DNA from 2 places in the Ochrobactrum sp. A-1 genome. Region 2 is predicted to be linked to the other one. Evidence: predicted binding sites of a transcription regulator. Region 2 holds the regulator's gene; the other holds the start of a gene.
The links. The regulator LexA, encoded in region 2, represses DNA repair genes until DNA is damaged. The targets are predictions, from matches to a motif close to TGTTCNNNNTGTGTTCNG.
Positions count from the first base shown of each region.

Region 1: a site for LexA is predicted at 5,137-5,154, ahead of MKS82_RS20210 (DNA polymerase IV). Genes of this name have one in related genera too.

Region 1 covers NZ_JAKVQC010000007.1:477,958-488,940, forward strand. The annotation lists gene MKS82_RS20175 (NUDIX hydrolase) at 1-443, shown strand, start outside; gene MKS82_RS20180 (MFS transporter) at 518-1,660, shown strand; gene rpmG (50S ribosomal protein L33) at 1,821-1,988, shown strand; gene MKS82_RS20190 (PleD family two-component system response regulator) at 2,078-3,463, opposite strand; gene MKS82_RS20195 (response regulator) at 3,487-3,858, opposite strand; gene MKS82_RS20200 (DUF3572 domain-containing protein) at 4,053-4,340, shown strand; gene rnk (nucleoside diphosphate kinase regulator) at 4,395-4,823, opposite strand; gene MKS82_RS20210 (DNA polymerase IV) at 5,171-6,508, shown strand; tRNA gene MKS82_RS20215 (tRNA-Cys) at 6,640-6,713, shown strand; tRNA gene MKS82_RS20220 (tRNA-Asn) at 8,041-8,115, opposite strand; gene MKS82_RS20225 (hypothetical protein) at 8,284-8,568, shown strand; gene MKS82_RS20230 (helix-turn-helix domain-containing protein) at 8,638-9,447, opposite strand; gene MKS82_RS20235 (metal ABC transporter substrate-binding protein) at 9,790-10,692, shown strand; gene MKS82_RS20240 (manganese/iron ABC transporter ATP-binding protein) at 10,689-10,983, shown strand, end outside.
Region 2 covers NZ_JAKVQC010000003.1:108,319-119,301, forward strand. The annotation lists gene MKS82_RS02095 (ComEC/Rec2 family competence protein) at 1-2,444, shown strand, start outside; gene lexA (transcriptional repressor LexA) at 2,547-3,269, opposite strand; gene MKS82_RS02105 (molybdopterin molybdotransferase MoeA) at 3,509-4,723, opposite strand; gene moaC (cyclic pyranopterin monophosphate synthase MoaC) at 4,808-5,284, opposite strand; gene trpC (indole-3-glycerol phosphate synthase TrpC) at 5,288-6,088, opposite strand; gene trpD (anthranilate phosphoribosyltransferase) at 6,105-7,124, opposite strand; gene MKS82_RS02125 (peptidyl-prolyl cis-trans isomerase) at 7,143-9,029, opposite strand; gene tpiA (triose-phosphate isomerase) at 9,249-10,013, shown strand; gene secG (preprotein translocase subunit SecG) at 10,115-10,576, shown strand; gene MKS82_RS02140 (L,D-transpeptidase) at 10,809-10,983, shown strand, end outside.

The DNA.
Region 1 (10,983 bases), on a different contig from region 2:
TATGCGCCATCCGCGAAACCTTTGAAGAGACTGGCCTTCGCATCGGGCAAGCTACTTCGGCTCCGATTGCATTACCCACACATCGCGACTGGTCAGCCTTCCTTGATAACGGCGTGATGCCAGCCTTGAACAGCCTGCGCTATTTTGCCCGTGCGGTCACGCCGCCGGACAATGTTCGCCGTTTCGATACCCGCTTTTTTATCGCATTTCGCGATCATATACCGGAGCTGGACGGGCAATCACTCGTTCCCAGTGGCGAATTGGAAGATCTGGACTGGGTTTCCATCGATCAAATCGATAAACTCGATGTCGCTCATATAACTCAGGCTATCCTGAAAGAAGCCCGCGTGCTTCTGTCGGATACCAAACATGAACTGCCTTCCACCTTGCCAGTGGTGCAATATTGCAAGCGGCACGGCCGCTTTGTTCGCGAAGTGATCTGAAACCTATGAATAAAGAAATCCAACCCGCCGATCTTGTCCCGCAAGAACCAGGCGGTGGGCCGGCAGAGGGCCAGATGCACTGGCGCTCGCTTGCTGCAGCCATAGCCACGATCAGCGCGGTTGGCGCCGCAATCGGCTTGGGTATCCCGCTTCTAAGCGTTCTCCTGGAAAGTCGTGGTCACTCCGCAAGCCTGATCGGCGCCAATACGGCCGTCGCAGGCCTGGCATCCATCGTTGCCGCTCCGCTGGCCGCTCCTATCGCCGCGCGGTTGGGCGTGGTCAAGGCGATATTCCTTATGTTGATTATCGGAAGCGGAGCCTTTCTCGGTTTCCACTTCTTTCAACCGCTGTGGGCTTGGTTCGCGCTACGCATCGTTTTGCATTTCGCATTGACCGTGCTTTTCGTTCTGTCCGAATACTGGATCAACGCGTCCGCGCCACCTGAAAAGCGTGGGCTGGTGCTCGGAATCTATTCCACTTCGCTTTCGCTGGGCTTCGCACTCGGACCTTGGCTGTTCTCGAAGATCGGCAGCACGGGTGGACTGCCATTCTATGTCGGCTTCGTCATTATCATGATCGCCCTCATACCGGTTGCATTTGCGTGGCGGGATAGCCCCGATTTTGAGGAGGGAGAACACGTCCCCTTCCTGCCCTTCATTTTTGCCGTTCCAACCGCGACCATGGCCGTCTTTGTCTTTGGTGCTGTGGAAACCGGTGGCTTTGCCCTCTTTCCAGTCTTCGGTGCGCGTATTGGTTATCCGGAAGCCGATGCGGCTCTTCTGCTTACAATGATAGGCCTTGGCAACGTGCTGATGCAGATTCCATTAGGCCTTGTCAGCGATCGCATTTCGGATCGCCGCAAACTTCTGCTCTTCTGCGCGACAACGGGCCTGATAGGTATGATCGCCCTGCCCTATCTCATGCAGCACTGGTATCTCATGGCGGCAATCCTGTTCCTTTGGGGTGGCGTCGTGGCTGGGCTCTACACAATCGGCCTTGCTCATCTCGGTTCTGAACTGACAGGGCGCGAACTGGCATCCGCCAATGCTGCCTTTGTGTTCTGCTATGCCATCGGCATGCTTGCAGGACCGCAGGCCGTTGGCGTCGGCATGGACATGCTGGGGCCGAAGGGATTCCCGATGACTCTCGGCGTGTTTTTTGCCGCATATGCACTCTTTGCGGCGGGAAGGCTGCTTTTACGGAAGAAGCGGGCTTGACTTTTCGCCGCCAATACGTAGTGTCGCGCCAAATTTCCGCTGCCGGATGAGATTACCGGAATCGCTGGAGGTTTCCATCCATTGAGCATGATCCCGAAGATTGGGAACCGGTTTTCGGCAAGATCATGCTCCGGCAAAGATACAGAGCAGGTAATTCGATATGGCCAAGGCTACGACGATCAAGATCAAGCTTTTGTCGACCGCTGACACCGGCTTCTTCTACGTAACGAAGAAGAACAGCCGCACGATGACGGAAAAGATGACAAAGACCAAGTACGACCCGATTGCGCGCAAGCACGTCGAGTTCAAGGAAACGAAGATCAAGTAATTCGTTTCCGGTCGTCATCGACAAGACGATTGAAATAAAAAGCCGTCTCTCATGAGACGGCTTTTTTGTTTCCAACCTTGATTCAATCTTCAGGCGGCTGACGAGACGATACGGTTACGGCCAGCTTTCTTCGCCTGATAAAGCGCCGCATCCGTCCTGGAGAAAAGCGCGTCAGCGCTATCCCCCACCAGTCTCAGCCCTGCGATCCCCATGCTGATGGTCAGATTGACCTTGTGCTTGCCGTTGGCGACCGCGAAAGGCGTGTCCGACACTGCAATCCGAATCCGCTCGGCAACAGCCCTAGCGGCCTCTACATCGCTGTCTGGCAGCACCACGACAAATTCCTCTCCGCCGTAGCGACACATGAGATCCATCCCACGGATATTCTTGCGCAGACGCGTCGCAAACTCACGAAGAACATCGTCACCGGCATCATGCCCGTATTGGTCATTGATCCGTTTGAAATGATCGAAGTCGAGCATGATGACGGACAATGGCCGCTCGCGCCCCATAGCGCGGGTTAGCAGAACAGACATATGCGTATCGAGATAACGGCGGTTATGCAGCCCTGTGAGGCTATCCGTAACCGCCATGGTGATGGTGCGGTTGAGGCTTTGTCGCAAAAGGTCGTTGTAGCACTTCCGTTTGATCTGGGTTCGCAAGCGCGCAAACAGCTCCAGCTTCTCAAGCGGGCGCATCAGATAGTCATTTACGCCAAGCTCCAGCGCACGCACCACGAGCGCACCCTCATCTTCCCGTACAACGAGAATGATCGGCACCAGTCTTGTGCGCTCTATGGTCCGCAATTGTGAACACAGACGAAGCGGATCGTAATAAGTAAAACTAGCTGAAACGACGATACTGTCGTAATCCGTATCTATCGCCCGGATCAAAGCGGTGTTGGCATCGCTGGCTACATCGACACGATAGGTCTCCCCTAGAATGAGACGAAGGCGCGCCGCCGCGAGCTCATCTTCATCAACAACGAGAATGCGGGCCACCTCATCTTTATCCGCATAATTCCCGCCTATCTTGCTTGCCAGCAGCGTTTCCACCTCCGCATCCGCAACTGTACCCGTCCGCTGAAAAAGTTCGTCAGAGACCAGTTTTAGCCGCGCCAGGCTCTTCACACGTGACAATAGCTGAAGATCGCTGACCGGCTTCGACAAAAAGTCGTCAGCACCCGCTTCTAGGCCCCGAATCTTGTCCTCGGCGCTATTGAGCGACGTCACCATGACAACAGGAATATTGGATGTCCGGGGATCGTCCTTCAGGCGACGACATACTTCGAAGCCGTCCATCTCCGGCATCAGTATGTCGAGGAGGACAACGTCAATCTGCCCACCCAGGCAAAGCTCGATGGCTTCAGGACCGCTATAAGCCGTCACAACCTCATAATATTCGGAGAGCAGCCTTGCCTCGAGGAGCTTTACATTGGAATCCACATCGTCAACGACGAGAATTCGTGCAGTCATGATGCCCCTCGCCCTAATTTCCGCTAAGCGTCGCCCAGATAGGATTTGATAGTTTCGATAAAACGAGGCACCGATATCGGCTTGGATATATAGGCTTCGCAGCCACCTTGCCGAATGCGTTCCTCGTCCCCCTTCATGGCAAATGCCGTTACCGCAATAACCGGAATGTGTCGTAACTCGTCATCATCCTTCAGCCATTTTGTGACTTCCAGCCCCGACACCTCGGGAAGTTGTATGTCCATGAGAATCAAATCAGGTCGATGTTCGCGCGCAAGGTCGAGCGCCTCGAGCCCGTTTCGCGTTCGAATGGTCTCATATCCGCTGGCTTCGATAAGATCGCGAAACAACTTCATATTGAGTTCGTTGTCTTCGACAATCATCACGCTTTTCGGCATCGAAAATTCCTTGGTCCTATTCCCTGCAGCAACCCGGCATTTGCTCGATTTTCTTATCCGCCAGAAAGTCCCCACTTCTTAGACTGCGGATAGTTTAACCTCATTTCATTGATGAAAGGCAAATAATTCCATTGTTCCTCGACTAAGCGGCAGTTACACATTCGGCAAAGCAACAGAAAAAACGGAGAAACCACATGAAAACGCTGATGAGCCAAGCGGATGCGGAAGCGATCGCTATCGAAGCGTTGGCATGGCTGGCGCAAGACAAGGATCTGCTGCCTCGCTTCCTCGCTCTAACGGGCATTGAGGCCGCGTCAATCAGGCAGGCAGCACGTGAACCCGGCTTTCTAGCCGGTGTATTACAGTTTTTTCTGACACATGAGCCGACACTACTGCGCTACTGCGAAGACGCAGGACGTGACCCAACAACAATCGAAAAAGCTCTGGCGTATTTGCCTGGGGGGCTAAACCAGCATCTCTAGCTCCGCGCCCCGATCAATTGTACTAAAAGCCCGGGTTCCCGGGCTTTTTATTGATTATTCAGCGGCAGGATGTGCCACAGCCTCCTTAGCTTCGTTCGAAACAGACAACACGTTCAGCTCATGTTGCTTGCCGTCGCGTGCCGTCCAGGAGATTGACTGGCCAGGTGCAAGGCCGATCAGGGCTGTGCCAATCGGCGTCAGAATTGAGATTTTGCCTTGTGCAATATCTGCCTCGCCCGGATACACCAATGTCACCCGGCGTTCTTGCCCGTCATTGGAACGAAACTCAACCGTAGAACCCATGTGAATAACATTTTGCGGCAAGCGCTTCGCGGGTACGACTTTCGCGCGGTCAAGTTCAACCATCAATTCCTCGGCGATCTCCTCGAGACGTTCCGAAACATTGGTGGCCAGCCCCATCAGGCGTTCATAGTCGATTTCGCTGACAACGATATTGGGCTTCTTGCGATTCTTTCCGCTCATGGCGAGTGCTCACTGCTGTTGAAAGGTAATAAGTCTCCGCGCTGTTTGGGCACGAAGCTGTTCAGATTGATTTTGGCGAAAGCGCTTATTTGAAATCCGCTGTTGGACAAGCGGCGTACCGTCCCCCGGAGTCCCCCTGCGCTAGGCAGAACTCGAGGGTAGCTATCCCGTGATCGGATGGACCCGATGGAGTATGGATGCAAAACGGTTGTTCATGATGCTAAACTTGGTGATATTCCCGGCAATGTCAAGTGTAAGACCAATCGCATCATATATCCCGGTGGCACTCCAACCTTTCGATGTTATAAAAGGATGTTCCTTTTATGTTCATCAGACGGTTCGTCCTCATGGTTGACACCATTGCAACTAACAATCCGGAAAAAGGTGTATGCCGCGATTGCCTTGCACCGCAGAAATCGGACACAGGCAAGCGATGCCATGCATGTGGTAGCCCTCGCCTTCTGCGCCATAAAGAGCTTTATAAGCTCTCTCTCGCACATATTGATTGCGACGCTTTTTACGCGTCCGTTGAAAAGCGGGACAATCCGGAGCTGCGGGACAAACCACTCATAATTGGCGGCGGAAAACGCGGTGTTGTATCAACCGCCTGCTACCTCGCTCGTATTCACGGCGTCCGATCTGCCATGCCTATGTTCAAGGCGCTTGAAGCATGTCCTGACGCCGTCGTCATCAAGCCCAATATGGAAAAATACGTTCGCGTTGGCCGCGAAATACGGCAGATGATGCGCGATCTGACGCCACTCGTCGAACCTCTGTCAATTGACGAAGCTTTTCTTGACCTGAGTGGTACAGAACGCCTGCATAAGGCGCCACCTGCCACCGTTCTCGCCCGATTTGCCAAGCGAGTAGAAGACGAAGTTGGAATCTCGGCATCCATAGGGCTCTCTTATTGCAAATTTTTGGCGAAGGTCGCATCCGATATCGAAAAGCCGCGGGGATTTTCTGTCGTCGGCGAAGCAGAAGCGCTAACTTTTCTGCGGGATCGACCGGTCAACGCCATCTGGGGCGTCGGCAAAGCCTTTGCAGCCAAGCTGGAAAGCGACGGTATTCGATTTATTGGCCAACTACAGACGATGGAAGAAGGAGCCCTTATGAAGGCCTATGGCACTATGGGCCAGCGTCTCTATCGTTTATCCAGGGGCTTGGACGGCCGCAGGGTCGAGCCAGATCACGACATGAAAAGCGTTTCAGCAGAGACGACATTTAATAACGACCTGTCGGAAGCAAACGATCTTGTTCCGATTCTTCGCGCGCTTTCAGAAAAAGTCTCGCGGCGGCTGAAAGCAGGTGGAATAGCCGGGCGCATTGTAGTTCTGAAGCTGAAGACACATGATTTCAAATCGCGTACGCGCAATCGGCAGCTTTCCGATCCGACCCAGCTTGCAGACAGAATATTCCGTCAAGGAGTACAACTCCTTGAAAGGGAGCTGGATGGAACACGGTTTCGACTGCTTGGGATTGGAGTTAGCGAACTTTCCTCAAGTGAGCGCGCCGACCCGCCTGATCTTGTGGATACGCAGGCAACCAAACGCGCCGTCGCCGAAAATGCCGTCGACCAGCTGCGTAACAAGTTTGGCGTAAATGCTGTCGAAACAGGCTACACTTTCTCTAGAGGCAATCTGGCGCGCCCTCAGATGCCGCCAGATCGAGACGAGCAGCCGTGAACCACAAGGATGCGAATAAACCCCTGTAGAAATTTTCTACATTTGGCTCTAACCGCTTGACGAGGCCGATCTGTATCAATAATGGAACGGGCCAAGGCGTTGCCAACTGATTTGGCGATAGCTTTACGGAAGGCCTCGTGGCGGAGTGGTTACGCAGAGGACTGCAAATCCTTGCACCCCGGTTCGATTCCGGGCGAGGCCTCCAAATTTTCCATAATAAAATCAACTGGTTATAGAGATTCGAGCTTATATTGATGTGGCTAGCCGTGTCGCATCTCGTTGCAAGCCGATTCCCATAAATTGTAAAGTACGCCTGCTACGCTGGAGCAGAACAATGGTTGTTATTGCATTTGACGCAGTAGACAAATCCGATTGCTCTCGTACTATGGTACGCACATGACCATTAAAACGCTATTGGAAGATCACGAGGTTCTGTCCAATTAGGTCACACTTATAGGCACGACCAAGAGCCGCAGCTACCTTATTCGAGGCGCTTCATACAACTATCAAATTAGTTGAATAAGCATATGAGCGCAGACTGCTAGCACAAACGCCGCAGCGAATCCGGATTCGAGACGAAAATACCAAGGCATCGTTCACTCTCCAATTATGGTTAACAAACAAATAACCAACGCGTGGAGAACGATTTGGTTCAATACGCACTAGCAAGAGTGAACCTGCATTCACGTAGAGATCATCACGGATGAAAGATATTCTGCGGTTTGCAACTGATCTATAGCAGGCGAATTGGTATAGTGTGGTCAATGACTTCCCAAGGCAACGATCCACGGGCTGGGGCTATATCCTGACACTGGAACGCTTCGTTTAGTCAACAGGGTCCTCAGATTATCAAACCCACAGGAACGCTGCGGCAGATGGAATTCTGTACTAAATTCAGAACAAGCCTTTGCTTAGCCGCTCGCGCCACCCAGCCGCCTCACCCGCCACAATCAAGCACCCCGCTCTTGCCTACGCCAAAGGATGCGCCCGCTCTCCCCGCTTGGCTGATTGACGCAGAATCGAAACGTTGAACTTTCTGAAGACGAAGTCTGTCTTTACATGGACTATATAACAGCGGAGACTGAACGCACTCGAGGTCGCCAAGCTCCCTCGTTCCCGCCTTTGTTGCCAAGCCACGGCTTGAGAACGATTATGCGGCACTGCGCACAAATACATCGCCCCGCGCAAGCGTTGATCCGTACCCTTATTGGTCCCGTAGCTCAGTTGGACAGAACAACGGTCTTCTAAGCCGATGGTCGGTGGTTCGAATCCTGCCGAGATCGCCAAGTTACTACGATCTCGCTAACCCTCGCCTTTCACCAAGGCAAGGAAACCAAAACTCGAAGATAACTCGCGTGGTGACCACGGGTATCTAATGATTATCAAGGCACCACGACTGATGCTGATTCGGTCGCAATTCAGATCTAATCGCTTGGCTCTTTAAGAGCGCTAAGAAAAACGGGTAAGGAAAAATGGAGCTACTATCGCGAAATCATTTTCGCTAAACAAGACAGCTACTTACAAGAAGTAGATGGCTCCCCGGGCCGGATTCGAACCAGCGACCAACCGGTTAACAGCCGGTTGCTCTACCGCTGAGCTACCGGGGAACAGGTGCTCGCTGCGTCAGCGAGGTGGCGTATAGCAAAAGGATTTCGTGTTTGCAAAGGGCTAAATCCATTTTTTTTCATCTTTTTGCATTATGTCCTCGAAACCCTATATTCTCTGGGATGTTTTTCTCCTGTGAATTGTAACATACCAGTCTAAGAGATGCGCCTGTGAGTGATCAATACGCCGAAACACCTCGAAAAAAAGCTATCCTGATTCTCGGTAGGCGAATCCCTATCCCGCAAACGGTCGCGATGCGTCGCATGCTTGGCGGTTCACTGGTTATCGGCGGTTCGCTTGGTTTTCTTCCGATTCTCGGTTTCTGGATGCTCCCACTCGGACTCATCGTCCTTTCACACGACTCTCACCGCGTTCGCCGTTGGCGTCGCAGAAGTGAAGTTCACATTTGGCGCAAATGGATCAAACGAAAATCAAGTAATAATTATATTGAGTAAATATTATTTGATAAAAATCATAACTATGCCAAAAATCATTGAGTATATAATGATTTATCCTTTTAAATTTTACCTCCTCAGTTCACCGGGCGTCAGCTGACGATGCTTCCGTAAGGCTGTCGTTAAATGACTTTGGCTGGAAAAATTCAAATGACGCGCAATCTCGCTTATTGGCATTGATGTCTCTTTAAGGCACCGCTCAGCCTCATCGAGCCTCAGCCCCAGCAGATACTGATGAGGCGTCTGCCCAAAACTGACTCGAAAACACGTTGAAAAATGCCCTGCTGAAATTCCTAAGAATGCGGCCATATCAGGAACCGAAAGAGATCTACGAAGATTCTGGTTGAGATAAATTTCGATCTGTTGGCGCGCCAGCTTGCTTAACCCGGCTTTACTATCGATTAAAATGCGATCGTTCCGCACGCCGCGCGCTATCGTGTGCATCAGAACCAAGCTGAGAGCATTCAGATAGGATTTGTCGTGTCCGTCGCGCTGGCAAATTTCATCCCAGATCATATGGGATATTGGTAGGCACTCTTTGCATAACGATCTTAAAACGCTCCCATTGTCATCAACTCTTCCGAAGAATGAATTTTCCAGAAGGAAGTCCTGCAGAACCCACCCATCAAGTTGCCCGATTATTATTTCCACCGGCTCGGACCAGTTGATTGATAAATCCGTCGAAGCCGGAATGATGAAAACGGTTCCGGCTGAACAGCTAGACGTTTCATCCGTCGGCACAGAAGAGAACCATCTTAGGTTGCGCGCATATTCTCGAAGGATAATGATCGTCGTCTCATTTCCGCGATATGTCGCTAGTCCGATCGGGGTGGTAGTGCATGTCAAACCGCACCTCGTCACACTCCTCTGTGCATCCATAGAGCCCTCCCCTAAAATTCCTGTTTTGCTGAAACAATCAACGACAATCAATCGCTAAGCCCTTCATCACTTCAGTCGAACCACCTGAAAACGAAAACTAAAAACCCGCAACTCCCATAAAATTTTTGCAATTGTTCCATCGCTTTTTGCTTATCTAGAAATACACTGCACCCAAGTTCAAAGGCTGCACTTTTATACAATCTATACGTGTATTTTTGATTTGCAATCGGAATTCTGCGTATTGAATGTCGATCATTTAATGCAAATGATTTGCAATAGCACTTGCTTGCAGAACAGTGATCAGTTATGCAGCTGCAACTGATTAGCAATAAGGATTAAACTATGCTGCAACGTATATTGCGAACAACGGCTCTCAGCCTCATAAGTGGAGCGTTTCTCTGGACGAGCGCCAATGCTGCTTTTGCGGAGAAATTCAAAGCTGTGACGACATTTACCGTTATCGCTGATATTGCCCAGAACGTTGCTGGCGACGCCGCAACGGTTGAGTCGATCACGAAGCCGGGTGCAGAGATTCATAACTATCAGCCAACCCCCGGCGACCTGATCAAAGCGCAGGATGCCAAACTGGTTCTCTGGAATGGTCTTGGGCTGGAACTATGGTTCGAAAAATTCTTCTCACGTCTCAAAGACATTCCGAGTGTAGTTGTCTCTGACGGTGTTGAGCCGATCGATATTAGCGAAGGGCCTTATAGCGGCAAGCCAAACCCGCACGCATGGATGTCGCCCAATGCGGCTCTAATCTATGTCGATAATATACGAGATGCATTCGTTAAAAACGATCCCCAAAACGCTGATATCTACAAGGCCAATGCCGAGACTTACAAGGCGAAGATTAGGGCCACAATCGATCCCATCCGAGCTGAACTGATGGCTATTCCAGAAGACAAGCGCTGGCTTGTTTCCAGTGAAGGTGCATTTTCCTATCTCGCGCGGGATTTCGGTCTGAAGGAGCTTTATCTCTGGCCAATCAATGCCGACCAGCAAGGTACTCCTCAACAGGTGCGAAAGGTGATCGATGCGGTACGTGAAAACGGCATTACGGCTGTCTTCTCGGAGAGCACCGTCTCCCCTGCTCCAGCCGAGCAGGTGGCCCGCGAAACCGGCGCAAAATATGCCGGCGTTCTTTATGTCGATTCCCTTTCAGAACCTGATGGCCCCGTACCAACTTATATCGACCTCTTGAAGGTCACTTCGGGTACGATTGCTGAAGGCCTCAAACAATGAATGCTCACGTGGACCTTCACGCAAAGACCTCCGTCGCGCCGAATAAGAGCGCGACCGATGGTATCCATGTGAGGGAGGCGACCGTCACATACCGCAACGGTCATACGGCTCTGCACAATGCAAGTTTCGCAATCCCAACCGGAACGATTACAGCGCTCGTCGGCATCAATGGGTCCGGCAAGTCGACCCTCTTCAAGGCGATCATGGGGTTTGTGAGGCTCGCCAAGGGCGAGATATCCATTCTCGGAATGCCGGTTGGAACTGCGCTCAAGAAGAACTTTGTGGCTTATG
Region 2 (10,983 bases):
TGCGCGCACTGCTGCCAGAGGTCTGGCCCCACAATGAAACGGAACTCCAGGTAAGTCCTGAGTCGGTCAAGCCGCCTGTACTGCGCCTGCGTGAACGCTTCCTCTCTTTTCCCTTCGTTGCGGCGGATCAGGTCTGGACCGCAATCGAAACTGAAGAAGGACGTGGCATACTCTTTCTTCTGCTGCCGGTTTTTGCCGGTATTGGCGCGATCATCTATTTTACGCTCTCATTCGAGCCTGCATGGACACCACTTTTGTCCACGCTCGGGATCGCCGTAGTATTGCGGATTGTGACGCGCAGACAATTCGCCGCTGCGCAAGGCGTGACATTGGCGATCGCTCTGCTGGCAGGGCTTTTGGTCGGCAAATGGGAGACGGAACGCCGTGCGACACCGATGCTGGGCTCCGATGTGGCGACACGCGTAACGGGCCGGGTTGTTGCTCTTGAATACCAGGATAACGGCAGCTGGCGGATAACGCTTGATGTGCTCCAGACCGAACGCCCCAAACTCCGTTTTCCGCCCAAGCGCATCCGCGTCAATGCAAGGGACATTCCTGCATCGACGGTGATCGGCGGCGGACTGACGGGTTGTGCCCGATTGCGGACCCCTTCAGGCCCGGTTCGCCCCGGCAACTATGATTTCTCGTTTCACGCTTATTTCAATGGGATTGGCGACAATGGTTTCTTTCTCGGAACACCCAAAGTGGCGACGGTTTCTCCGCCAGATGAACTGACTGCGGAAATTTCCCAGTGGATTGCCATGTTGCGTGTTCGGGTGTCTGAACGAATCGAGGAAGTGATAGGTGGGGAGGATGGCAGTGTCGCCTCGGCACTCGTAGCAGGCACGCGGGCGGGGATTAGTGAGCAGACGAATGAAGATCTGCGCAAAGCGGGGCTTGCGCATATTCTGTCGATCTCCGGCTTGCATATGGCGCTTGCAGCCGGAGTCGTCATGCTGACGTTGCGATCTCTTTTCGCTCTTTTTCCGGCTTTCAGCGTGCGGCATCCCGTGAAGAAGTATGCGGCATTTCTCTCCCTGCTAAGCTGTACTTTCTATCTTGCGATGTCGGGTGCGGATGTGGCGGCACAACGAAGCTATGTAATGATCGCGGTCATGCTTGGTGCATTGCTGGTGGACCGTGCTGCTATCAGTATGCGCAATCTGGCGATCGCGGCCATGGCTATGATTGCAATCTCGCCGCATGAAATATTGGGGCCGAGTTTTCAAATGTCTTTTTCGGCTACGGCCGCGTTGATTGCAGGTTTTGCCTGGTGGAGCGAGCGGAACGCGATCGGGCAGGTTGGAGCGGGAAAGCGTGGGAAGGCCACCTATGGCTTCGCTGGAAAAGTCCTGAAGCCTATCACAGCTGCGGCTGGTACTTCACTCATTGCCGGACTGGCGAGCGGGATTTTTGCAGCTTATCATTTCAACAACACAGCGCCGTTCGGCTTGGTAGGAAATGTCCTCGCTGAGCCCGTAATAGCTCTTCTCGTAATGCCGTTTGCCGTCTTCGGCCTTGTGTTGATGCCATTGCAACTGGACTGGGTGCCTTTGCAGATAATGGGCTGGGGTATCTTCGCTGTCAGACACATTGCCTCTTTTGTTGCGGCGTGGTCCCCCGATGGCAATCCCGGCGCCATGCCTGCACTCACTCTCGTTTTCTGGACCATTGCGCTTGTTCTGGCTGTTGTTCTGTCGACGAGATTGAAGGTGTTGGCGCTGCCCTTCATCGTTCTTGGGTTCGCTGCTTTCGTCAGGGAACCTTTTCCCGACATCGTGATATCAGAAGATGCCAAACTGGTTGGAGTCCGACTGGCTGATGGGAGATTTGCAGTCAATCGGAGCCGTCCGTCGCAATTTACAGTCGATAATTGGAAAACAGCATATCTGGTCGAAGAATTCATTGCACCGCCATCGGGTAAAAACAGAAAACGAACCGATGCGGACGGGTTCGAATGTGAAGATGGATTGTGCACGATCAACTTGCGCGATGGCCACACACTGGCCTACACAGCAGATATCGCAATGCAAGAGACCGCCTGCAACATCGGCGATGTGGTCATTCTCGCTGTTCCTGGCAAGGAATCTTCGTGCGGGCGCTCAACAACTCTGAGCATCAGTAAACGCGATCTGGCGCTAAAGGGATCTGTGGAGATAAGACTCGGAAAAACAGAAGAACAAAACCGAACTCATCAGGCCTTATCCTTAATTTCTCCCAAAACAACGAAAGCTGAGGCGGCGTCGCCAACATCTGAACTGCAACAGGACAGCCGGATAACATTTGCTGTCGATACACCGAGCCGTCCCTGGCATTTGCATCGCATCCATTCACGTCCGGCACGCGGTTTAGCGGAACGCGAGTACAAACCAAAATCCCGTTCTGCCCAAAATGCAGCAAGCTGTTCATCAGACGCCAATGATGATGCAAATCGCTGCGAATGATCCCAGAAGGCTCCCGGCTAAAAGGGAACTTTGGATACGTCCTATCTCTTTGCTTTACGCATTTTCCAGCGCAAAGCCGTTTCTCTTTTTGCCGGAAACATCTTAATAGCGGCGGATCAGGCCAACGAGCTTGCCTTGAACGCGCACTCGGTCGGGGCCGAAGATTCGTGTCTCATAGGCAGGGTTGGCTGCTTCGAGCGCGATGGATGCACCCTTACGACGAAAGCGCTTCAACGTGGCTTCTTCGTCATCGACGAGAGCGACGACGATTTCACCAGGATTTGCGGATTCGCCACGCTTGATGATGACTGTGTCTCCATCGAAAATTCCGGCATCGATCATTGAATCGCCTCTGACCTCGAGAGCGTAATGCTCACCCGCACCAATCATTTCTGGTGGAAGGCTGAGGGAATGGGTCTGATTCTGGATGGCTGAAATCGGCACACCAGCAGCAATTCGCCCCATGACCGGCACGGAAACAGTTGCGGACGTGTCGTCATTCGTGGCCACAGGGGCAGGGCGCAACGGTGGAGGCGACGGCGCTTTGCCAAGGCTGCCTTCGATAACGCTAGGAGCGAACTTCTTTTGTGCATTGAGCCCTGGAGCAATAGAATCCGGCAGGCGCAGGACCTCAAGCGCACGTGCTCGGTTCGGCAAACGACGGATGAAGCCACGTTCCTCCAGAGCGGTGATCAGACGATGGATACCCGATTTTGAAGCCAGATCGAGCGCTTCCTTCATTTCATCGAAAGACGGGGGAATGCCCGTTTCTTTTAGACGTTCATGAATGAACAGCAGAAGCTCGTGCTGTTTACGGGTTAACATGCGCGACACCCTCCCGGCCAAGAATCGAGAAAAACAAAACCAGAACGAACACTATATGTTCCAGTCTTGTTCTGCAATGGTTTTAAAATCATTAACGCTTGAGCCGAGAGCGAACGGAATGCCATGCTTGCAGAGCTTTATTTGCAAGTCAGGGCAATGTGAAGTTAAAATAATTTATAATTTACAATAGATTATATGTTGTTCTTCATGCATTATCGAGGTCGAACGTTGTGTCAAATCTATAGCATGAGGACACGGCAATCGTCGCCGACCGCAGCTTCTGGGGCGTTCTCATCCCTGATGAGAAGTGCTTTCGAGCCGACGAGAGCCGAAAGCATAGACGAATCCTGGATTGGAAATGGCTTTGCTATCAGAGTTCCATCCGGGGTTGATTCGATTGTAGCTCGGATATAATCGCGGCGGTGGTCATTCGCAGGTAGGGTAGCGCCCAGCTTTGCGGTCCGGATATCGGCATCGAGGCTGGTTCCGGCAAGCTTGGCGACAAGCGGACGGAGAAAGACAAGGCTACAGACGAGACTCGAAACGGGATTGCCTGGCAAGCCTATGACATGCACAATTTTGCCGTTCACACTGATGCGTCCGTACATCAGGGGTTTGCCCGGCCTCATGGCTATCTTCCAAAAATCGAGATTGACCCCCAATTTCTGAAGCGCACCATGCACAAAATCCCGGTCACCGACGGACGCGCCGCCAATCGTAACCAGAATGTCGATGCCACTTTGCAGGCTGTCTGCTATTGCCTGTTCGATCTTGGCAGGATCGTCCGGAATAATCCCCTTATCTTCAGGGCTGCCGCCCGCTCGCCTTATGATTTCAGCGATTCCGACACTGTTTGACGCAACAATCTGGTCTTTTCCGGGTGTTTCACCCGGCGCGACAAGCTCATCACCGGTCGCGACGATTGCTACCTTGGGTTTTTGGAATACGTCGATTTTCGCGTGTCCGCTTGCAGCGGCGAGCGACAGGGCAGCGGCATCCAACTCACGTCCGCTCGAAATGACGATATTACCAGGCGAAAAGTCGAGCCCCGCGCGGCGTATATGCCGTCCCGGCTCTATTCCTTCGTGAACAGTGAGCCGGTTACCCAAACGCTCGGTGTGTTCCTGAATGACAATTGTGTCTGTGCCTTTGGGCAGTGGCGCGCCGGTGAAAATGCGAACCGCCTGTCCGATCCCCAATTTGCCCTCGAAGCGGTTGCCCGCCGCCGATTCACCGATGATGTCGAAATCAACTGGATAAGAGATGTTGTCCGGTGCGATCAGGGCGTAACCATCCATTGCCGACCCGTCGAAAGGCGGCTGGAGAAAATGCGCCAGCACAGGTGTTGCAACCACGCGCCCGCCCGCATCGGACAAGGTGACTTGCTCTTTGCCGTGCGGTTCCGCAGATTTCAGGATGCGGGCCAGTGCTTCATCGACCGGGAGAAGGGACATGGTGTTTCCTCTCGAACTGAATTGTGGACCCGTTTAGAGCATAAAACCTGTCTGGAAGAATTGATCCAGAACAAGGTTCAGCGATTATGCCGTCCAGTCACCTGATTTGCCGCCGCTTTTTTCGGTAACGCGGATGCCGCCGATCTCCATATGTTTGTCGACGGCTTTGGCCATGTCATAGATGGTAAGACACGTTACGGAAACGGCAGTGAGGGCTTCCATTTCCACGCCAGTGCGTCCTTTGAGCTTGGCGAGTGCGCGAACGCGCAAACCGGGTAGTGCCTGATCCGGTTCGATTTCGACAGCGACTTTGGTCAGCATAAGCGGATGGCAGAGGGGAATCAGGTCGGCGGTCTTTTTTGCCGCCATGATGCCTGCCAGACGCGCAGCGCCAATGACGTCACCCTTCGCGGCATTGCCTTCCAGAATGATCGCCAGCGTTTCCGGCTTCATTCTGACTGATCCTTCGGCTGTGGCTTGGCGTTCGGTTTCATCCTTCGCCCCAACATCCACCATATTGGCAGCACCAGTCTGGTCGATATGGGTGAGCTTGGACGTCATCGGTCAGGCCTTGCCGGTCAGGAGTTCACGGGTAGCCGCAGTGACATCTTCCCGGCGCATCAGGCTCTCGCCGATGAGGAAGGTCCCGATTCCGGATTTTTCCAAACGCAGGCAATCTTCGTGTGTGAATATGCCGCTTTCACCAACCAGAACACGATCGGAAGGTGCCATTCTCGACAGGCGTTCCGACACGGCGAGATCAACCTCAAACGTACGCAAATTGCGATTGTTGACGCCGAGCAGACGCGACGAAAGCTTCAGTGCGCGTTCCATCTCGGTTTCGTCGTGAACTTCGATGAGTGCATCCATGCCAAGATCGAACGCGGTTTCTTCCAACGCCTTTGCCAGATCGTCATCGACGCTAGCAAGAATGATCAGAATGCAGTCCGCACCCCAGCTACGCGCTTCATGCACTTGGTAGGTATCGAACAGAAAGTCTTTGCGCAGGGCTGGGAGACTGCAAGCGTTACGCGCTGCTGTCAGAAATTCCGGTGCTCCCTGAAAGGACGGCGTGTCAGTCAGTACGGAAAGACAAGCGGCACCGCCGGTCTCGTAGGCTTTTGCAAGTGCTGGCGGATCGAAATCAGGGCGGATGAGGCCTTTCGAAGGGCTTGCCTTCTTGATCTCGGCGATCAGTGCAAATTCACCAGCAGCGCGTTTGGCCTCCAGCGCGCTGAGGAAACCGCGCGGCGCTTCCTGATCCTGTGCACGCGCCTTGAGATCGGCGACGGTGCGCTCGGCCTTGGCTGCGGCGATTTCCTCGCGCTTGTAAGCCTCGATCTTGCGCAGAATGTCGGTGGACATGACTTAATCCTTTCCGTCAGGCAGCTTTGTTGTTCGAAACGGCAATTACCTTCTGCAAGACAGCAAGTGCAGCACCGCTGTCGATGGATTGCGCTGCGAGAGCGATGCCTTCTTTCAGATCCTTCGCTTTGCCTGCAATGACGAGTGCTGCGCCTGAATTGAGCAGGACGATATCTCGATAGGCATTTTTACTACCTTCAAGCACGCCGAGCAAAGCCTTGGCATTCAGTGAAGCCTCGCCACCCTTCAGTTCTGCCGGATCGCAACGACGGAGTCCAACTTCTTCCGGCGTGATTTCAAAAGTACGGATTTGACCATTTTCAAGAGCGGCAACTTGTGTCGTGCCAGCGGTGGTCATTTCATCAAGCCCGTCGCCGTAAACCACCCAGGCTGCTTCGGAGCCTAGTTCCTTGAGCACTTCAGCCAACGGTACGAGCCATTGCGGCGCAAACACGCCAACAAGCTGACGCTTGACACTGGCCGGATTGGAAAGAGGGCCAAGGAGATTGAAGATAGTGCGTGTTCCGAGTTCGACGCGAGAGGGACCAACATGGCGCATGGCGGAGTGGTGCATCGGTGCAAACATGAAACCGAGGCCGGCTTCGGTGATGCTGCGGCCGATGATGCTCGCGTCGGCCTCGATATTGATGCCGAGAGCGGCTAGCGCATCGGCGGCACCGGAACGTGAGGAGAGGGCGCGGTTGCCATGCTTGGCGACAGGAACACCAGCACCAGCGACAACAAATGCCGAGCAGCTTGAAACATTGTAGGAACCCGACTGGTCACCACCGGTTCCGACAATATCGATTGCGTCGGCAGGAGCTGAAACTGCCAGCATCCGCGAGCGCATGGACGCAACCGCACCGGCAATTTCTGGTACCGTTTCACCGCGCACGCGCAATGCCATCAACAGCCCGCCGATCTGCGACGGAGTTGCTTGTCCCGACATCATTATATCGAAGGCGGTCCTGGAATCCTCAAGCGAAAGCGGCTCGCCTGATGCGGCTTTCGCGATATAGGGTTTTAGATCAGCCATTTTTGATGCCCACCGTCCTTAAAACGCCAGAGCGTTGTTGATGACGGCCTGATTTATCTTCACAGGGTACTGCTTCTGTAGTTCGCCGACGAGCTGTTCGAGAACATCGTCCGAGAGCGATGTGGCCAGATACTTCTGCTGCTGTTCCGGAATAGCTTCCGGACCAGCTCCTGCGGGTTCGGTTACTTCAACAACCTTGAACAGAATCTGGGCATCGTCCGAAGGTGCTGCAGCGCTCCCGGTGAAACCATCTGCTCCACGGAAAATCTGAGCCGCTGCGGCCGTTCCGATATCGGCATCGTTGGTCGTGCGGACAACACCACGCTTGGTCTGCTTCTCAACACCCATTTCGGAGGCAATCGTGTCGAGTGTCGCACCGCCGTCGAGGCGCTTCTTCAGGTCTTCCACCCGCTGGTTGAGGCGCTTGACAGCTTCCTCGCCCTTCCATGCCGCCACAACCTTGTCCTTGACCTCGTCGAGCGTACGTTCACGTGCCGGAGTTACGCCGTCGATCTGGTACCAGAGATAGCCGATATTACCCATGGTCAGGGCATCGTTGTCAAAACCCTGATCGGCCTGGAAAGCAGCAGAAAGCAATGCTTCGGAATTTGGTAGTTGAACGGGATTGCCGGAAGGATCGTTGCCCTCGGCATCAACGGCTTCCACGGTAACGGATTTGAGGCTCAGTTTCTTTGCCACATCAGCCATGGATGCGCCGTCGGAACGATCCTGTTCGTAGGAATCATGAATGCCGCTGATGCTGCTTGCCGCGATATTATTTGCAAGCGTGGTGCGAATTTCACCTTCAACTTCAGCCAGCGGCTTCACATGGGCCGGTTCAATCTGTGTCACGCGCAGGATAACAGGACCAAAACTGCCCTTGACGACTTGGCTCACGCCATTTTCTGAAAGTGCAAAAGCTGCATCGGCAACCGCCTGATCGGGAATAGCGGATTTTTCAAACGAACCAAGTTTCAAGTCGTCTTCTGTTTTGCCTTGTTCCTTGCCGATATCGACAAAGCTGGTTCCCGCGGCGATTTTCTGCTGGGCAGCTTCAGCTGCGGCTTCATCGGCAAAGCTCAACTGCTCGATGGTGCGCTTTTCGATCGTACTGAAGCGATCTTTGTTCTTTTCGTAATATTCGTTGATTTCATCCTGTGTGACGGCAGACGGATCGGCAATATCAGTCGGTTCCAGCTTCACATAGGTTATCTTCCGGTATTCCGGTGCTTTGTACTCGTCCTTGTGCGCATCAAAATAGGTCTTGAGCGCATTATCGGACGGGGCAGGGGTGGCATCGGCTTTTTCAGCCTGAATGGTTACATAATCAACGCTGCGGGTTTCACCCTGATAAAGGGCCAGCGCCTTCAACGCCGCATTCGGGAGCTTGATGCCATCGGTGGCGGCTTCCACGATCTGCTGGCGGCGGGCAACTTTCGCGCGGTTGTCGAGATAGTCCTGCGCACGAATACCGGATTGACGAAGTACCGCATCGAACTGTGCACGATTGAAGTTGCCGCTTGCGTCATGGAAAGCCGGATCTTCGCCGGTCAGCCGTGCAATTCCATCTTTGGAAAGGCCGAGCTGCATGTTGCGCGCACCTTCATCCAGCACGACACCGGCTGCGAGCTGTGCGAGTACCTGATTTTCGACGCCGAACGCCTGCGCCTGCTCCCGCGTCAGACGTTGGCGAAGCTGTTGCGACAAACGCATCATTTGTTGTTCATAGGCGAAACGATAGTCGGTGGCACTCACTTCGGAATCGCCTGCCGTCAAAGCGGCGTTGCCTGCCAGGCCGCCGCGAAAGACATCGGAGATGCCCCAAATCGCAAAGCTCAGTACAAGCAGGCCAAGCAGAAGCTTGGCGACCCAGGATTGAGCGGCGGAACGCAGGCTGTCGAGCATTGGAAACCCTTCAAGAATAAATTGAAGCTCGGCTTTTATAGATAGAGCCAGTCAGGGGATAACCTCAAGCCAGCCCTATATGCAAGGTCTCATTGCATATAGGCACTCAAGAACATTTGCATTGCGGCACGAATACGCTTAGTCAGTGGCAAATTTTGGCGCTGGTCCGCTTTTGCGAGGTGGTAGCGTCAACTGTTTTGAACAGGCGAGGAGAATGAAATGACTCCGGGAATCCGTCCGCTGGTTGCTGGCAACTGGAAGATGAATGGTACAGGAGAATCCCTGACCGAACTGCGCGCGATTGCTGCGGGTCTGAGCTCCGATCTCGGTCGCAAGCTCGATGCGGTTATCTGCGTGCCGGCGACGCTTCTTTCTCGCGCAGCGGAAACACTTGAAGGCGAAACCGTTGGCCTCGGCGGACAGGACGCTCACCATAAAGTGTCTGGTGCGCATACGGGTGATATTTCTGCTGCGATGCTCAAAGAGGCAGGCGCCACACATGTCATTATCGGCCATTCCGAGCGTCGGACTGACCATCATGAAAACAATGATGCCATTCACGCCAAGACCGAAGCCGCATGGGCAGCCGGACTGATCGCTATCGTTTGCGTTGGCGAAACCGCCGATGAGCGCAAGGCCGAGCGTACACTGGATGTGATCGGCAAGCAGCTTGCCGGTTCTTTACCTGATGGTGTCAACGCCGAGAATACGATCATTGCTTATGAACCGGTTTGGGCAATCGGTACGGGGCTGACGCCGACTGTGCAGGACGTGCGGGCTGCGCATGCCTTCATGCGCGAGCAACTGATCGAACGTTTCGGCACGAAAGGCGCACATCTTCGCCTGCTCTACGGTGGTTCAGTCAAGCCTTCCAACGCAACCGAATTGCTCGGTGTTGCAGATGTTGATGGCGCACTTGTCGGTGGAGCCAGCTTGAAGGCGACTGATTTTCTCGCCATATGCGAAACCTATCGTAATTTGTAATCGGCACATCGCGTCTGCCTATCTTGGTCTCGGGGCTTGGATTATCGGACAATAGCGTGTAAAGAGCCGCTCTAGTTTTAGGGATATAAAGACCGTAACCCATGCAGACCGTAATCATTGTCATTCACTTGTTGATCGTGCTGGCGCTTGTCGGCGTTGTGCTTATCCAGCGTTCGGAAGGCGGCGGCCTTGGTATTGGCGGTGGTTCAGGGTTCATGACGGCTCGCGGCGCAGCGAACGCGCTGACCCGCACGACAGCCATTCTTGCGATCGGTTTCTTCGCGACCTCGCTTATTCTCGGCATCATGGCGCGCTACGGCGAAAAGCCAACCGACATTCTCAATCGTATTCCGGCGGCAACCGGCAGTCAGACTGCTCCGGCGGGCGGCAATGGTGGTGGTATTCTGAATCAGCTGGGTGGCGAGTCTTCGCGTCCAGATACCAATCAGACTGCGCCGGCAGCTCCGGGCGCCGCAGCACCGGTGACGCAGCCTGATGCTACACAGCCGCAGGCTCCGGTCGTTCCAGAAACTCCGGCCAATCCGGTTCCAAGCTCGCAGTAAAGATACGAGCTAGATGAACGCAATACGAAACCGGCCCTTGAGGCCGGTTTTCTTTTTGTTAACCGTAGAGCCGCAAAGTGTTGCAGCTAGGCAATACGCTGCCGCGAATCGCATTGCAGAACGATGGCGGCGAATTGAGAACCGATTGGCTTTGCAGTAAGGAGATCGAAAGTCTGCTCGCAACTAATGTGGCAGATGTTTCTCCCTTGTGCTTGATTTTCGGGAACCGAACATGTTTTCACGCCGTATTCTGATGGCAGGTATTGCAAGTCTTTGCATTGGAGCGACCGCTCCGGCATTTGCAGCTTCGCCGGTAAGCGCTGAAGCGCAGCTCAATGAAGCTGCCGCATCCGTTCAGCAGGTTGCGCTTTCAAGTGACACCAAGGCCAATCCTGAGAAGCCGAAGA